Regions from separate parts of the Metabacillus indicus genome, predicted to be linked through region 2. Evidence: riboswitches for the same ligand, from Rfam matches in the RefSeq annotation. Region 2 holds a riboswitch; the other holds the start of a gene.

Region 1 (8,726 bases), 800 kb from region 2:
TGAAATCCTTCCTGCCGCTCCATTTTATCCGGCAGAAGAATACCATCAGAAATTCTACGCGAAAAACCCTGAAAAGTACAAGCAGGAGCGCGAAGAGTCCGGAAGAGAAGAATTTATCCGGAACAACTGGAAGAAATAAAGCAAGCAAGCCCTCTGTTCATTTGGACGGAGGGCTTTTTCGATGTTCGGCTCTGTGTTTGTATTAAACCTGCAATGGGTATTTTCCATAATAAGGAGAGTGATTACAATGAATACATTTAATGAAAGTGCCATTGCATCATATGTGAAAACAAGAGCCGAAGAAAACTGCAAACTCCTCCAGGAGAACATGGAAGAGCTGGAAAGAGGAAAAATCCTCGGCAGAATGGAAGCTTACAATGAATTTCTGGAGCGGTTTGGATTTGATAAAGTAGAGTGCAAGTAATCAGGGTCAAGCGGAGCACATCATTCTTGTAAGGGATGATGTGTTTTTGAATTCGTGGAAGGAAGCTTGAGGCTAGCAGCATTAGAGAGTCATTTAAAGAGTGAATCGTACCCTCGGAAACTGAGAAACGATGTGAGAGGGTAAGCAAAGTGGTGAATCGTACCCTCGGAAACTGAGAAACGATGTGGGAGGGTAAGCAAATGTACGAATCGTACCCTCGGATACCGAAAAACGAACTGCGAGGGTAAGCAAAGTGGTGAATCGTACCCTCGGAAACTGAGAAACGATGTGGGAGGGTAAGCAAAGTGGTGAATCGTACCCTCGGAAACTGAGAAACGATGGGTGGAGGGTAAGCAAAGTGGTGAATCGTACCCTCGGAAACTGAGAAACGATGTGGGAGGGTAAGCAAAGTGGTGAATCGTACCCTCGGAAACCGAGAAACGATGTGGGAGGGTAAGCAAAGCAGTGAATCGTACCCCCGCAAACTGAGAAACGATGTGAGAGGGTAAGCAAAGTGGTGAATCGTACCCTCTGATACCGAAAATCGATGGGTGGAGGGTAAGCAAATACACAATCCATGTTCTCACGAGAGAGAACTTCAATAAAATCATGAGGAGCATAAGATGAAACATTTTTTTCAGGGGTTTTTGATTACAGAGATTGGATCATTTATTCTAATCTGTCTGGGGCTGGCACTCTTTGCAGAACTTTATCCTAACGAGGACCCGTCCGTAGGTGCCGGAGTCGGATTTGCAATAGCATTCGGATTTGTGTTTTCTGCACCGGTTGCTGCCATGATCGGGATTGTTGGAGGAGTGCTTACATATGTATTCAAGAAGTACAATAAGAATTAACAAAACCCCCGGGACATTTTCCGGGGGCTCAACTTATTTATGCACTTGCTTTCATGACTTCATTCGCTTTAATCCGGTTATACTGGCCTTCGGATTTCGACATCACGATGGCAGCAAGGGTATTGCCGACAAGGTTGACAACTGTGCGGGCCATATCCATGATGCGGTCCACCCCTGCAATGAAGGCAAGTCCTTCTGCCGGAATGCCGATTGTTCCGAGAGTGGCAAGCAGAACGACGAAGGATGTTCCAGGAACGGCAGCCATTCCTTTAGACGTAACCATCAAGACTAAAATCAGAGTCAATTGCTGAACGATTGTCAGTTCGATGCCGTAAACCTGTGCAAGGAACAAGGCAGCGATGGCCTGATAGAGGACTGATCCGTCAAGGTTAAAAGTGTATCCAATAGGAACGACGAAGGACACAATTCCTTTAGGGCATCCCATCTTTTCAAGCTTTTCCATGATTCGGGGCAGGACAGTTTCAGAACTTGATGTACTGAACGCAAGCAGCAGCTCGTCCTTAATGTAGCGAAGCAGGGAAAAGATATTGACGCCTGCCCATTTGGCAACTGCCCCTAGTACTACAATCAGGAAGAAAATCAGGGCAGCATATACTAATAGAACCAATTTTCCAAGTGAAAGCAGTGAGTCAATTCCGAATTTCGAAACGGTTACTCCAATCAGGGCGAACACGCCGAGAGGAGCCACTTTCATCACAAGGTTGACGACGTGGAACATCGCGTGTGAAACACCGTCAAAGAACTGAAGGACCGGCTTTCCCCGTTCTCCGATGGCTGCTACGCCAAGTCCGAAGAGGACGGAGAAAAAGATGATGGCAAGCATATCGCCTTCTACGACAGATTTAAAGAAGTTCGTCGGCACGATATGAAGGAACGTTTCGGCAACCGATTTTTCACTTTGTTCTTCAGATGTATCGACATACTGCTGGATATCTGTTTTTTGGGCAGATTCAAGGTCAACTCCTTGCCCCGGCTGAAAGACGTTTGCAAGCAATACGCCGAGGACAATCGCAACAGTTGTAATGATTTCAAAATAAAGAATGGTTTTTCCGCCGAGTCTTCCAACGTTTTTTCCATTCCCAGCACCTGCAACTCCAACGATCAGGCTAGAGATAACAATCGGAATGACAATCATTTTGATCAAACGCAAAAACAAATCTCCAAGCGGCTGCAAAACTGCGGCAACTCGGGGGTCATTAAACCAGACAACACCTACTAAAATACCTAAAGTCAAACCAATAAAAATTTGGGAAGCCAGTCCCAAACGAATTTTTTTCATAGAAGAACCTCCTCTGAGATGTAAGAATTCTGAAAATACAAAAAAAGACCAATCTAAAGTAAGAAAGGTCTTTAATACACAATTAAAGTCTTTCTCCCAATAAAGCAGACGAGGTTAACTGTCGGATTCGGGATTGAGAGTTCCCTTCCATTTACGGATTCACCCCAAGGTAAGAGCCTTACCAAATGCATGATTCCCCCGCTCTGAATAGATTAAGCTTGTTATGAAATTTAACGGACCGTAAAAACACACAAGATATAATTTACTTGTGATAAGGGGAATCTGTCAATTGTTTTATAAAAAGTAAGAAAGGATCAAATTTTTGCGCTTTTCTAATTCCGCCCCCATCATTAGCGGTTCATCTGCTGACTGTGATAAAATTGAGGCACTATAACAGTTTGGAAAGAAGTTGAACGGCATGAAACAGCAGAGCGGTCCAAGGGTCATTCTCCATGTGGATATGAACAGTTTTTACGCATCTGTTGAGATGGCGTTTGAGCCTGAACTGAGGGGAAAGCCGCTCGCCATAGCCGGAAATGTGGAAGAGCGGAAGGGTATTGTTGTGACGTGCAGCTATGAGGCAAGGGCCAGAGGCGTGAAAACAACCATGCCGTTGTGGCAGGCGAAGCGCCATTGCCCTGAACTGATTGTCAGGAAACCGAATTTTGACCGGTACCGGAAGGCATCCAGAGCGATGTTTGACCTTTTAAGAGAATTTACGGATCTGGTTGAGCCTGTCTCTATAGATGAAGGGTATTTGGATTTGACGGAATATTTGAAGGAAGGCAATCCGCTTCAAGTGGCAAAAACGATTCAGCAGCGATTGCTCGAAGAACTGCTTTTGCCTTCAAGTATCGGCATTGCACCGAATAAATTCCTGGCCAAGATGGCTTCCAATATGAAAAAGCCCCTCGGCATCACCGTCCTCAGAAAGAGGGAGCTTCACGAGACACTGTGGCCGCTTCCAGCAGGCGAGATGCACGGAGTGGGGGAAAAAACGGCAGAAAAACTTCTCACCATCGGCGTCAAAACAATCAAAGATTTGGCTGAAGCCGATCCGATTTCATTGAAACAGCTCCTGGGCATAAACGGTGAACGGCTGAAAAAACGGGCAAACGGCATAGACAGCAGAGAAGTTAACCCGGACAGCATCAATGATTTTAAGAGCATAGGGAATTCAACCACTCTCTCCAAAGATTCAAGCGATGTGCGCGTCCTGTATGATACCCTGAACCGCCTTTCCCAGTCAGTCAGCATGCGGATGAAGCGGAAAGAGGTGCTCGGAACAAAAATCTTTATTACGATCCGCTACTCAGACCGGAGCACATTTACCCGCAGTCGGACAGTCAATAACCCGCTTGGTGAAAAAGAAGAGCTGTACACTCACGCCAAAGAGATTTTTGACAGGCACTGGACAGGAGAGCCGGTACGGTTGCTCGGGGTGACGTGCCAGGACCTTGTCCCAAAAGGAGATGCCTATAAACAGCTGGATCTGTTTTCTTTTCAGGAGGATGCAAAAAAAGAGCCGCTTTATAAGACGATTGAAGACATCCAGAAAAAATTTGGCGAAAGTGTCATAAAACGCGGGATGAAAGCGGTCCGCCTGGAAGATGATAAAACAAGCGGGACAAGTTTCAATAAAGATTTTTTAAGGGAATGAGACAAGGCGCTTTTCTTGATAAAAGCAAGGGCACTGTGTTATTTTACAGAAGGAATGCATATTCATGCGAACAACGATATTTGGGACAGAAAGGGAGTATAAACATGTCTAAACAGCAAATTGGCGTTATCGGTTTGGCCGTCATGGGCAAAAACCTCGCTCTTAATATAGAAAGCCGCGGCTATTCGGTGGCCGTTTATAACCGCTCTTCAGATAAAACAGAAGAAATGCTGAAAGAACACAGCGGCAAGAACCTTACAGGTACATACAGCATTGAAGAGTTTGTTCAGTCTCTTGAAACACCGCGCAAAATTCTTCTTATGGTAAAAGCCGGTTTTGCAACAGATGCAACGATTGAGCAGCTTCTTCCTCATCTTGATAAAGGCGATATTCTGATCGACGGAGGAAATACACTTTACACAGATACACAGCGCAGAAACAAAGAGCTTGCTGAAAGCGGCATTCACTTTATCGGCACCGGCGTTTCAGGCGGAGAAGAAGGAGCCCTTAAAGGACCTTCCATCATGCCTGGAGGACAAAAGGAAGCATTTGAACTTGTAAAGCCGATTTTCGAAGCGATTTCTGCAAAAGTGGACGGAGATCCATGTACAACTTACATCGGTCCGGACGGTGCCGGCCACTATGTGAAAATGGTGCACAACGGCATTGAGTACGGCGATATGCAGCTGATTTCAGAAGCTTATTTCATCCTTAAAAATGTTCTTGGTTTATCTGCACAGGAACTCCACGAAGTATTTGCCGAGTGGAATAAAGGCGAGCTTGACAGCTATCTGATTGAAATCACGGCTGACATTTTCACAAAAACAGATGATGAAACAGGCAAGCCGCTTGTCGATATGATTCTGGATACAGCAGGACAAAAAGGAACTGGAAAATGGACAAGCAAAAGTGCCCTTGATTTAGGTGTTCCGCTTCCGATTATTACGGAATCCGTATTTGCCCGCTTCATCTCTGCCATGAAAGATGAGCGTGTAAAAGCGAGCGGCATTCTCTCAGGTCCTTCTGTGACACCATATGAAGGAGACAAAAAAGAACTGATTGAAGTTGTCCGCAAAGCGCTTTACATGAGCAAGATCTGTTCTTATGCCCAAGGTTTTGCCCAAATGAGAGCAGCTTCTGAGGAATACAACTGGGATCTTCAGTATGGCGACATCGCGATGATTTTCAGAGGAGGATGCATCATCCGTGCAGCATTCCTTCAAAAAATCAAAGATGCGTATGACCGTGACGGCGAGCTTGCAAATCTTCTGCTTGATCCTTACTTCAAGGAGATTGCAGAAAGCTACCAGGGAGCTCTTCGCAAAGTGCTGACAGTTGCTATTGAGCAGGGTGTTCCGGTACCAAGCTTCTCAGCTGCCCTTTCTTATTATGACAGCTACCGCACGGCTACATTGCCAGCAAACCTGATTCAAGCGCAGCGCGACTATTTCGGAGCGCACACTTATCAGCGTACAGATAAAGAAGGCATTTTCCATACAGAATGGATGTCTAAGTAAAAACAGAACACGGGGCCTTGTGCTCCGTGTTTTTTGCTGTTTCTAAACCGCTGAATCGGGGTAAAATGTTACGGATAAGAAAAGAACGGGGTGATGTGATGCTTTATTTATTGGCGATTTTACTGCCGCCTGTTGCCGTACTGTTTGTCGGCAGACCGTTTCAGGCGCTGCTTAACCTGATTTTGACGCTCATTTTTTATCTTCCGGGAGCCATACACGCCGTGCTTGTGGTGAAGGATGCAAAAGATGAGAAGCGTATGAAGAAGTACGGAGTGAGGTAACTTAAAAAAGATGCTGACTCTGAAGGAAATTAGCCCGCCTCTAGAGAAATAGAGGGACGGGCTTTATTTATTGCATCTTTTAAAAAGGGTGTAGCAAAAGGCAGCTGTACATGGTATGATAATACAGAACAAATGTTCTTATTAAATTTATGACGATGAGGTGTAACATGATCACATCAGTAAATCCTTACATTGTGACAAATGGAAATGGTCAAGAGGCAGTGAAGTTTTATGTGGATGCATTAAATGCTGAACTTGTTTCGATTCAAACATTCGGGGAAATGCCGGAGGATCCGAATCATCCTATTCCCGCTGATGCAAAGGACCGTGTGATGAATGCACAGTTCAAAGCGGGCGATACCCTCATGATGCTGTCAGATACGTTTCCCGGAATGCCTTATACTCTCGGTTCGCAGCTTTCCATTGCGATTCATATTGATTCAGCAGACGCAGCGAAAGATGTATTTGAAAAACTTTCAGCAGGCGGAAATGTCACAATGCCTCTTCAGGAAACATTCTGGAGTCCTGCATACGGTCAGGTTAAAGACAAATATGGTGTTGAATGGCAAGTATCTGCTGTTAAAGAAAACGAATAATATGACTAAAAGAGAGCCCTTCTTGGTTAAGAAGGGTTTTCATCTTTTTACAGAACCGATTGAAGCAAATCGGTTGACTATACAGGCTGTAAGAGTATATATTTCTTTAGGTATACGAAATAAAAGCTGAGGGCGGGATAGAATGTCAACGATAATAGAAGAAAGACCGCCAGCAGTTCCTGGCTTAAAGTACGAAAACAGAATTGTATGGCTGTGGAGTTTAACCGTATGGCTCGTTGTGATGAACACGACGATGTTTAATGTCGCTTTGCCGAGCGTGCTTCGCGATTTGAGCCTTTCATCCGGCACTGCATCCTGGATTGTGTCAGGATACTCAATCGCTTTTGCCATCTCGACTCTCACTTACAGCCGTTTATCAGATTTTATTCCGATCTCAAGGCTGCTTGCAGTCGGGCTTGCCATGCTTGGTGCAGCATCCATTATCGGTTTTATTTCTCATAACTTTTATCTGCTTTTATTCGCGAGAGTTCTTCAGGCAGCGGGAGCAGGGGCTGTGCCTGGTCTTGCCATGGTTTTGGCGGGTAAATATATTCCCATTTCCAGAAGAGGAAAGGCAATGTCGCTGATTTCGTCTGCCGCATCGCTCGGTTTTGGACTTGGACCCGTTATTGGAGGAGCCATTACAACCTATCTCGGATGGAATTACTTATTTGTCATCACCGCATTTGTTGTCCTGCTTCTTCCCCTGTTTAAAAAACTGCTTCCTAAAGAGGAAGTCCATAAGGTACACTTCGATTCAACCGGAGGATTGCTGACAGGACTCGGAGTTACGGGGCTGCTGCTCTTTTTATCCACCATGTCAGTGCCTCTTCTCATTGGCTCGCTGGCCATCCTGTATCTCTTATGGAGGCATATACACAAAGTCAGCCTGCCGTTTGTGCAGCCTTCGCTGTTTAAAAACAGACAGTATGTGAAGCTTGCTTTATCAGCATTTTCAGGATTTATTCTTCATTTTTCAGCGCTCTTTATGATGCCGATCATCCTGACAGAGCTGTTTGAAAAAGATCCGGCTGCCATTGGTCTGATTATCTTTCCTGGTGCTATCCTTTCAGCGGTTGCCGCACAGTTCATTGGGCGGCTGATCGACAAATTCGGAAATATACCGTTAATTTCCTTTGGCCATGTGATGCTCATGATTTCACTGCTGATTCTGGCTTTGTTTTCAGGAGAAAATCCATATGCGATTTTGGTTGCCTACATGTTTATGAGCACAGGTTTTTCAAGCCTGACCTCAAGCATTGCAAACGAAGCATCCCGCATCCTGCCGGAGGATGAAATCGGTTCAGGCATGGGCCTAATGCAGCTGATTCAATTTTTCGGCGGAGCATTTGGTGTCGCACTGTCAGGTCTCTTGATTGAATGGCAGCATGGTGTTTCTGGCGCAGCTGTTTACACTAACATCTTCTGGGGAATGACGTTGCTTATTGGAGCTTCCGGCATGATTTTCTTATCGTATGTTCGAAGAAATGCAAGATTGCTTCAAAGCTGAATAGGTAAAGAGACTGGGACGGAAATAAATTAGGGTGAATTTGAGTTTAAACTACTCAAATTCACCCTTTTTTCATTCATGCTCTTTCTTTCGTGCGGTATAATCAGCGGCTGGTTGTCAAATGGCATAAGAAACAAGTGTCTTCTACAGGATAACCTCTGCACAAATGTTTTATCGTTCCGCCGTTTTATCAACATAAATAAGTTCTCTTACCCCTATACCATGTAATTTCCGAGAGATTTTTTACCTAATTAACATGGATCTGCTTTATGGCAGAGAGACGTCAATTTTTTGCAATACACAAGACTCTTTGTAATCTGCTAAAATTGAGAAGAACTTGCTATAGATAAATATGCTTTACAAAAAATTGTACCTTCAGCTCAACGTCTATGAATTACAAATAAGGTTATAGTAAAGAATTCATTTTTTTGGTCAAGGGGAGAAATAGAATGAACTGGTACTTAGATAATGTCTATGACTTAAACAAAGAATCACCTTATACATTTTATGTCCCAAGTTCAGAAGTGCTGGACAAACTAGTTGTTGATGACTATGTAAAGTTAATCTTTGTAACTGAAAAGGCT
Region 2 (8,726 bases):
ATATCCGCTATCAGCAGCAGGACTGCACCAAGTACAGCGCAATACGGCAAGATCCAGCGGTGATCATTTCCAACCAAATAACGCGCTATATGAGGGATAACGATTCCGACAAATCCAACAGGTCCTGCAATGGCCACTGCACCGCCTGCAAGCAGTATAATAACAGCAGCTGTGACCAGTTTAACCGTCCCTGTCTTCTGTCCGAGACCTTTCGCCACATCTTCCCCCATCATGAGAAGGTTGATTTTAGACGCAAGAAAAACACAGATGAAAAAAGCGGCGGCTGTATAAGGCAGCACACTGTAGAGCAGCTCGAGCTTCCTTCCCTGAACAGAACCCGCAAGCCAGAACAGCACCTGATCAAGGGCAGCCTCATTGCTGACAAGAAATCCTTGAGTTAAAGAAGAAAACAAGGCGGCCATTGCAGCACCCGCAAGTGTGAGCTTCATCGGAGTAAGACCTTCACGCCCGAAGGAGCCTGCAAAGTAGACTGTAAACGCTGCAGCTGCAGCTCCGGCAAACGAAATCCATGTGAATGCCTGGAGAGACGTCACGCCGAATACGGACACGGCAATGACTACAAAAAAGCCAGCTCCTGCATTGATCCCGAAAACGCCTGGAGATGCGAGCGGATTTTTTGTAAGGGCCTGCATAAGTGCCCCTGCAACAGCAAGACTTGCTCCAACAACCGCAGCAACCAAGGCTCTCGGAAGGCGCACATTCTGAATAATAATATGTTCATTTGATCCATCAAAGCCTGTAAAAGCAGCAATCGCGGTCTGCCAGGAAGTTTGTGTATAACCGAGCACAACACTGGCACATGCACTTGCAATAAGAAGGATGACTCCAAGAACAAGTCCTCCCGATTTCATTAAATTAGATTGTAATAACATATTTATACCTCTTGATGTTAAACCATCCCAGGATTATTTTTTTCTACCGTTATTGTAACAAAATCAAATGATTTTGAAAATCATTTTCAATTAAATGTTGACAACGGAAATCAGAAAAATTAATATTTAACTTGTAAATGAAAATCATTATCAAATACAATACGGGGGTACGAAACATATGCAAGCTACATATCAAAAAGCATGGCTGGCACTGATTGCAATCGTTTTATCTGCAGTAATGCTTACAGCATGCGGCAATGGCGAAAAAGAAGAGGCAGCCGATACCGGCAGCAAAGATAAAGAAGGCGAATCTTATACAGTTGAACACGCAATGGGCACGACAGAAGTAAAGGGCAAGCCTGAAAAAGTGGTCATCCTTACAAATGAAGGAACTGAAGCATTGCTTGCACTTGGAGTAACTCCAGTGGGAGCCGTTAAATCATGGATTGGCGACCCTTGGTATGAGCATATTGCCGGTGACATGAAAGACGTTGAAGTAGTAGGAGACGAAAGTGCTCTTAATGTAGAAGCAATCGCAGCGCTTAAGCCTGATTTAATTATCGGAAACAAGCTGCGCCAGGAAGATCAGTATGAAAAACTAAGCAAAATCGCACCGACTGTTTTTTCAGAAACGCTGAAAGGACAATGGCAGGAAAACTTCAAATTCTACGCAAAAGCTCTTGACCGCGAGGAAGAAGGCAAAAAAGTTCTTGCCGACTACAATGCACGCATTGCTGAACTGAAAGAAAAAGGCGGAGAAAAGCTGAATCAGGACGTATCTGTCGTCCGTTTCATGGCTGGCGCTACCCGCATTTACAATAAAGACTCATTCTCAGGAGTCATTCTTGAGCAGCTTGGATTCACAAAACCTGCAAACCTTGAAAAAGTATTCTCTGATAACCCAAAGGACCTGTTCGCACGTGAGGTAACAAAGGAATTAATTCCTGAAATGGACGGAGATCTTCTCTTCTACTTCACATATAACCCGGCTGAATCAAAAGCCGATGCAGACAAACAGGTAGAAGAATGGACAAATGATCCTCTTTGGAAAAACCTGAATGCTGTTAAGGAGGGCAAAGCTTACCAGGTGAGCGATGCAATCTGGAATACATCAGGCGGAGTAAAATCAGCGAATCTTGTTCTTGATGATATTGAAAAGCTGGTTCTCGAAAACTAATCATTGTCTCCCACTTATCTTTAAATAGACCCTTTTAAACGAAAAAACGTCCTCCCATTCGGTGGACGTTTTTTCGTTTCTTCTATTGAATGACAGATTCTCTCGTTTCAGTAATCAACTCATAATATTTCAGTGCAAGCATCTTTTCATCTTTAACTGAGCGGTTCCAGCAAAGATCATTCCAGATTTCTGCAACAGCACTTTTCCTCGCGTCTCCGGACTCTGCATCCTTCTTGGCAATGACCGTAAGCAAAAGATCACACATGAGTGAGGACAGTTTTTTTGCATGCAGCTGCCAGGCGTCTTCATCCTGATTTTTCAAATAAGAGAGGAGCTCCCCGAGTTCCTTCACTCCCTTCATGACTTCAGGACTGTTTGCAGAATGGGAAAGAATCCATCCGGTAAACGATTCATGAACGGAAAACTTTCTGATCAGCCGAAGAACCTCATGCCCCAATATATTGGCTGTCCCCTCCCATACCGTCAGCACCTGCGAATCTCTCAGCAGCCTTGGAGTGACAAAATCCTCTATATACCCGTTTCCGCCGTGCATTTCTATGGCTTCATGCGAAAAGTGAATCGCTTCTTCAGCCGTTCTTGCCTTTAACAAGGCGATAAACAGCCTTGTCAGGGCTTTCTCCTCTTCTGTTGCAGTTTTTTCTCTTGCCGATTTTTCAAACAGCTCGATCATTTCAAAGCAGGCACTTGTCTGAACCTCCTGCTTGACGGCCATTTTGACAAGTGTTTCTTTAATCATCGGGGACTCTGTTAGCTTCTTGCCGAATGCTTCACGTTTATCGGCGTAGGACTTTGCTTCTACATAAGCTCTTCTCATAATGCCTGCGGATGCAATCGCGTTGCAGATTCTTGATAAATTAAGCGCTTCCATCATATAGTAAAACCCTTTAGAAGGATCTCCAATCAAGTAAGCTTGTGCGCCCGTCAGTTCAACTTCAGCAGAAGGGACAGCACGGACACCGAGCTTGTCCTTTAAACGCCTGACTGACAGGTGATTCAGCGTTCCGTCGTCTTTTCTCCAAGGTACAAGAAAGAGAGACAGCCCTTTCGTTCCCTGAGGGGCACCCTCCATTCTTGCCAATACAGCGGCAGCCCCGCAGGCACCGGCATTGCTTGCAAAATACTTTTCCCCATAAAGCCTGTACCCGTCATTTGTTTTCACTGCCTTAGTCTCATTAGCTCCTACATCTGAGCCTCCCTGCCGTTCTGTTAAAAAAGTCGCTCCTTCATACAGCTCTGTGTCGCCTGTTGAAATAAGATGAGGCAAGAACCTTGCTTTTACTTCATCATCTGCGTATTCATCGACAAGGTAAGCCGTCGCCATCGTCAGTGTGACCGGACAGTAAAAACCTGATTCCACCTGTGACAGCACATATCCGAGAGCATACGAGTAATGATAGGTTACTTTTCTGCCAAGCTCAGGCACCGGCTTATGCAAGTACCCGACAATTCCGGTCCCGTACGTTTCTTCAATCGTCTTTTTATAGCCCTCATTCAGCCATATTTCAGACGCATCGTTTCCGTATTTATCATAGCGGATCAGCTTCGGCTGTCCCTCCCTGTCTGTGTGTGCGGCACGCCTGTCAAATTCCCCGTAGCAGCGTTTATAAAAAGAAGAAAGACGGGTAATTGTATATTCATACAGTTCATGATCCATATACTTTTTCAAGTTAAACAGCAGATTTGCTTCCAATGATTGTGCACCCCGTTTCAGTAAATGCGTTCACTTCTTATTTTACTGAAAATTCAAATCTTTTACATATGTTTCTTCGTATTCTTTTAACAATCTTTGGAAAGCTATAGATAGAAAATTCGGGGCAGGAGGGAGTCAGACAAATGCTTCAGGCAGCACTTTGGGGAGCTTTTGCTGGTTCCTCTATTTTGCTGGGCGCATTGCTTGGCATTTATAAGGAAATCCCAAGGAGAATTCTTGGGTGGATAATGTCGTTTGGTACAGGTGTTTTAATAGGGGCAGCTTCCTTTGAACTTTTGAGGGAATCTGTAGATGATGGCGGCTTGATGACCGCATCAGCGGGATTTATCATTGGTTCGCTGACCTTTACCATCAGTGAACTGCTGATTACGAAAAAAGGGGGCAGCGACCGAAAACGCTCAGACAAAAATCCCGAGAATCATTCGGGAGTCTCGATTTTTATCGGCACGGTCATCGATGCCATACCCGAGTCCGTCATCATCGGAGTCAGCCTGCTTCAGGAAAATGCCGTCAGTTTCCTGATGGTCACAGCTGTTTTTATCAGCAATTTCCCGGAGGGACTTTCAAGCTCTGTGGGACTGCGCAAGGACGGGTATTCAAAAAAGAAAATCCTTCTCATGTGGCTCATCGTTCTTGTGCTGTCCTCTTTAAGTTCGTTTCTTGGATATACGCTCCTTCAGCAGGCAGGCCCTGCCGTCATAGCAGGAATAGGCGCCTTTGCCGCAGGGGGAATTATCGCTATGGTTGCTTCGACCATGATGCCTGAAGCGTTTGAAGAGGGCGGCCCGGTAGTAGGCTTTATTGCTTCCATTGGTGTACTGGCTTCATTAATCTTATCTAACTTGTAAAAGGGCCCCGCTTTTGCGGAGCCCTTTTCTCATCCTGTTAAAATGTCTTCATTTGGATATTTGATTTTTTCTTTCTTTGGTTTCGCCAATGAGAACAGAAGTGTAAGAGGCCCAACTTTTCCAATAAACATAATGATGATGATTACTTCTTTCCCAAGATCCGACAGGCTGCCGGTGATCCCCATCGATAACCCAACCGTTCCAAAGGCGGAAACGACTTCAAAGAGGATTTCTATAAATGAGGCTTTTTCTGACAGGGTCATAATAAAGATTGCTGTCAGTACAAACATCAAGCTTACCATCGCAATAGCCAGCGCCTTAAGAATAAACCTCGGATGGATGCTTCTTCTCCCGATTGTCAAATCTTCTTTTCCGCGCAGGAAGGTAATGGTCGCAAAGACAATAATGATCGCTGTCGTCAATTTAATCCCGCCCGCAGTCGATGCACTGCCGCCCCCGATAAACATGAGAATGATCATCAGAAAAAGAGTCGCTTCATCAAGGCTCGCCATATCGAGTGTGTTAAAACCTGCTGTTCTCGGAGAAACCGCCTGGAAATAGGAGGCAAGCAGCTTGCTTCCTGAAGACAGATTCCCGAGTGTTTCCGGATTGCTGTACTCCACGAAGAAGATAAAAAACATGGCAAACACATTTAAAACGAGCGTGCCGATCAGCATGATTCTTGTATGAAGAGAAAATTTGCTGAACTTCCGTTTTTTCCATATATCCAGGAGTACGGTAAACCCAATCCCCCCGATGATAAACAGGGAGGAAATAACGATATTGACCAAAGGATCATTTACATAGCGGATAATATTATCCGGCCACAGGGCAAATCCGGCATTATTAAAAGCTGATATGGAGTGAAAAAAGCTGTAGAAAAGACCTTTGGACCAGCCAAATTCTGGAACCCAGCGGATTGATAAAAAGACCATGGCAACAAATTCAATCAAGATGGAAAACAAAAACAAGTGTTTGACAAGATTGACCACTCCGCCAAGAGATGTTTGGTTAAGCGCATGCTGCATCACAAGACGTTCTTTTATCCCAATCTTCCTGCCAAGGACCATATAAATCAGGATGGCAAAAGACATAATACCAAGTCCGCCAAGCTGAATAAGGAGAGCGATAATGGTCTGCCCGAATGTAGTAAATGTGCTTCCCGGATCAACCGTAGCAAGACCTGTAACCGTCATGGCAGATGCTGCAATAAATAGGGCGTCAAGCCATCTGACAGACTCATGCGTAGCGAATGGCAATTTCAGAAGAACCGTTCCAAGCACAATGCCGGCTGCAAAAACGACGACAAGCAGCTGAGAAGGATTTAATCGTGTTAACCTCTGCATTCTTTTTCTGCTGAACACCTACATCCCCTCCTCCTCAAACCTTGAAATGTCTTTATTGCGTCCGATGACAAGCAGAATATCACCGCTTTTAATGAATTCTTCTGCAGGCGGGGAAACAATGATTTCTTCCTCCCGCTGAATCCCTACAATGTTGCAGCCGTATCTTGATCTGATATCCAGATCAATAAGCGTTTTCCTGTGGATTTTGGAGGTCGCCAAAAGCTCCGCCATACTGTAATCCTTTGAAAGTTCAATGTAATCAACCATTTTTTCAGAAAAGATATAATGCGCGATCCGCTTTGCCATATCGCGCTCGGGATGAATCACTTTGTCTGCTCCTATTTTGTCTAAAACTTTATGATGATAGTCATTTTGGGCTTTTGCCCAGACCTGCGGAATCTTCATTTCTTTCAAAAGCAGAGTAGTCAGGATGCTCCCTTCAATATCATCTCCAAAAGAAACAAAGGCATGATCCACATTCCGGACCCCCAGCTGCTTTAGTGTTGCTTCATCAATCGCATTTGCCTGCACAGCAAGAGTGGCATATTGAGAATAGTACTGCACCTTTTCATCATCTTTATCAACTGCCAGCACTTCAATTCCCATTTCATGAAATTCCTTTACAAGACTTCCTCCGAAACGTCCAAGCCCAAAAACCGCAAACTGCTTTCTCACCTGATTTTCCTTCTTTCAATCCATTAATTTTGCACACAAAAAAGACACAGAGGTTCCATGAACCACTGCGCCTGTTTTTTCAGACTGCAATATGTTTCATTTATCCTCTCTCAAGAACGCTTGCGAAGTTAGCTGTCGGATTCGGGCCATGAGAGTAGCCCTACCTGTAAAGGATTCACCCCGAGCTGCAGTCTGCAGCAAATTTGGGTCCCCCGCTCCTAATGGATTCAGCGATTTAAGAACATATGAATGTGAGTTATGAGAGTATCTTACTCCTGTTGGAATGGACAGTAAAGAGGCATATTCGGGCAAAAAGCTTTAATTTTACGTGTAAATCGTTTGGTTAAGCGCTTACATATGTGTTTTGCTGACTCTGGCTGTAAATTTTAGGGTTTCTCGGATATTGTACTAGTGAACTTTGATGCTGATATCTGAACCGCAGGAGGGACATGACTCGTTACCGCCGACTTTTGCCTTTTTTCTGCCGACTCCCGTGTTTTATCTACCGACTTTTGAACTTTCACTGCCAACTTCATCCATTTTACATCCAACTCTCTCTGCAGGCGGTTCCCACAGTATAACTTCGTTTTCCCTAGAAAAAGAAGGCATCTAAAGAGGGCTTCTGCCTGGCTAACGATCCAGCTCAGTTTTAGAACCAAATCTCCGTAAAATCAACAATCATACAGCGAATAAAAGGCCAGAATACCTCTTTTCTAGAAACCTTGTGACCGAGTTCAGCGTTCCGCTAGAAAAAGAGGTCATCTCAGAGGGCTCCAGTCCGGCTAACGATCCAAAGTCAGAGTCTAACAGTCCAAACTGCCTTGCTAATAAGCGAAATACCGGGTCTAACAATCCAAAACAAGCATCTAACAATCCGAGGTCAATTCAGAGCCGGATCCCCATCATTTACAGCAGGCAATCACTGCATCAAAAAAACCAGGCCGCCGCAGCAGACCTGGTTTCGATCTCTTTATAATTTTGCACGCTGCAATCTCAAGGCATTCAGTACGACTGATACGGAACTGAAGGCCATGGCTGCTCCGGCAAGCCATGGTGCAAGCAGCCCTGCCGCTGCCACTGGAATGCCAAGCGTATTATACCCAAAAGCCCAAAAGAGGTTCTGCTTAATGTTGCGGATGGTCAGCTTGCTCATGTAGATGGCATCCGCAATGCTGTTTAAATCGCCTCTCATCAGCGTAATATCTGCCGCTTCCATGGCGATGTCCGTTCCTGTGCCGATTGCCATGCCTGTGTCTGCAGCAGCAAGGGCGGGAGCATCGTTAATGCCGTCCCCAACCATCGCCACTTTTTTCCCGGCCTTCTGAAGGTTTATCACTTCTTCTGCTTTTCCTTCAGGAAGCACTTCAGCAATGACATGCTCAATGCCCGCAGCTTTTGCGATTGCCTGCGCTGTCCGTTCGTTGTCGCCGGTCATCATGATGACGTCGAGTCCCATCTGCTTTAAGCGTTCAACCGCTGCTTTAGATGTCTCTTTAATCGTATCCGCTACAGCGATCAAGCCCGCCAGTTCTCCGTCAATTGCTGCAAGCATAGCCGTTTTCCCGTCAGCTTCCAGGCGTTCTTTTTCTGAAAGAGCTGCTTGCGCGTCAACTCCGTATTTATCCATAAGGCGTATGGTGCCAATCAGCACTTCATGGCCTGCTGCCTCAGCTTTAATACCAAAGCCAGGTACAGCTTCAAACTTGCTTGCTTCTGCGAGCTCGACGCCTTTCTCTCTTGCTCCGGCGACAATGGCCTGGGCGAGAGGATGCTCAGACTGATTTTCTGCTGCAGCGACCAGCTTCAGGACAGTCTCTTCATCACGGTCACCATAGAGAATCACATCCGTTAATTCCGGTTCCCCTTTTGTCACAGTACCGGTTTTATCTAAAACAACCGTATCCACAAGGTGTGCCGTCTCCAGGTGTTCTCCGCCTTTAAAAAGAATACCCGCTTCAGCAGCGCGCCCGGAACCTGCCATGATGGAGGTAGGCGTAGCAAGGCCCAGTGCACATGGACATGCGATGACAAGCACCGCAATCATTTTTTCAAGCG

Evidence for each region. Region 2 has a riboswitch for cyclic di-AMP ahead of ACK1LH_RS17945 (potassium channel family protein). Riboswitches for the same ligand answer to the same signal wherever they lie in the genome.
Region 1: another riboswitch for cyclic di-AMP. It lies ahead of ACK1LH_RS13825 (cation:dicarboxylate symporter family transporter); the one in region 2 lies ahead of ACK1LH_RS17945 (potassium channel family protein).

Annotation. Positions count from the first base shown of each region.
Region 1 covers NZ_CP176757.1:2,689,638-2,698,363, reverse strand. The annotation lists gene msrA (peptide-methionine (S)-S-oxide reductase MsrA) at 1-139, shown strand, start outside; gene ACK1LH_RS13835 (hypothetical protein) at 248-424, shown strand; gene ACK1LH_RS13830 (hypothetical protein) at 1,048-1,278, shown strand; gene ACK1LH_RS13825 (cation:dicarboxylate symporter family transporter) at 1,316-2,578, opposite strand; cyclic di-AMP (ydaO/yuaA leader) riboswitch at 2,667-2,807, opposite strand; gene ACK1LH_RS13820 (DNA polymerase IV) at 2,997-4,238, shown strand; gene gndA (NADP-dependent phosphogluconate dehydrogenase) at 4,343-5,755, shown strand; gene ACK1LH_RS13810 (YqaE/Pmp3 family membrane protein) at 5,854-6,036, shown strand; gene ACK1LH_RS13805 (VOC family protein) at 6,204-6,632, shown strand; gene ACK1LH_RS13800 (MFS transporter) at 6,775-8,142, shown strand; gene ACK1LH_RS13795 (DUF2185 domain-containing protein) at 8,592-8,726, shown strand, end outside.
Region 2 covers NZ_CP176757.1:3,489,888-3,498,613, forward strand. The annotation lists gene ACK1LH_RS17920 (FecCD family ABC transporter permease) at 1-893, opposite strand, end outside; gene ACK1LH_RS17925 (ABC transporter substrate-binding protein) at 1,072-2,070, shown strand; gene ACK1LH_RS17930 (acyl-CoA dehydrogenase family protein) at 2,153-3,745, opposite strand; gene ACK1LH_RS17935 (ZIP family metal transporter) at 3,925-4,650, shown strand; gene ACK1LH_RS17940 (TrkH family potassium uptake protein) at 4,680-5,996, opposite strand; gene ACK1LH_RS17945 (potassium channel family protein) at 6,015-6,671, opposite strand; cyclic di-AMP (ydaO/yuaA leader) riboswitch at 6,774-6,914, opposite strand; gene ACK1LH_RS17950 (heavy metal translocating P-type ATPase) at 7,642-8,726, opposite strand, start outside.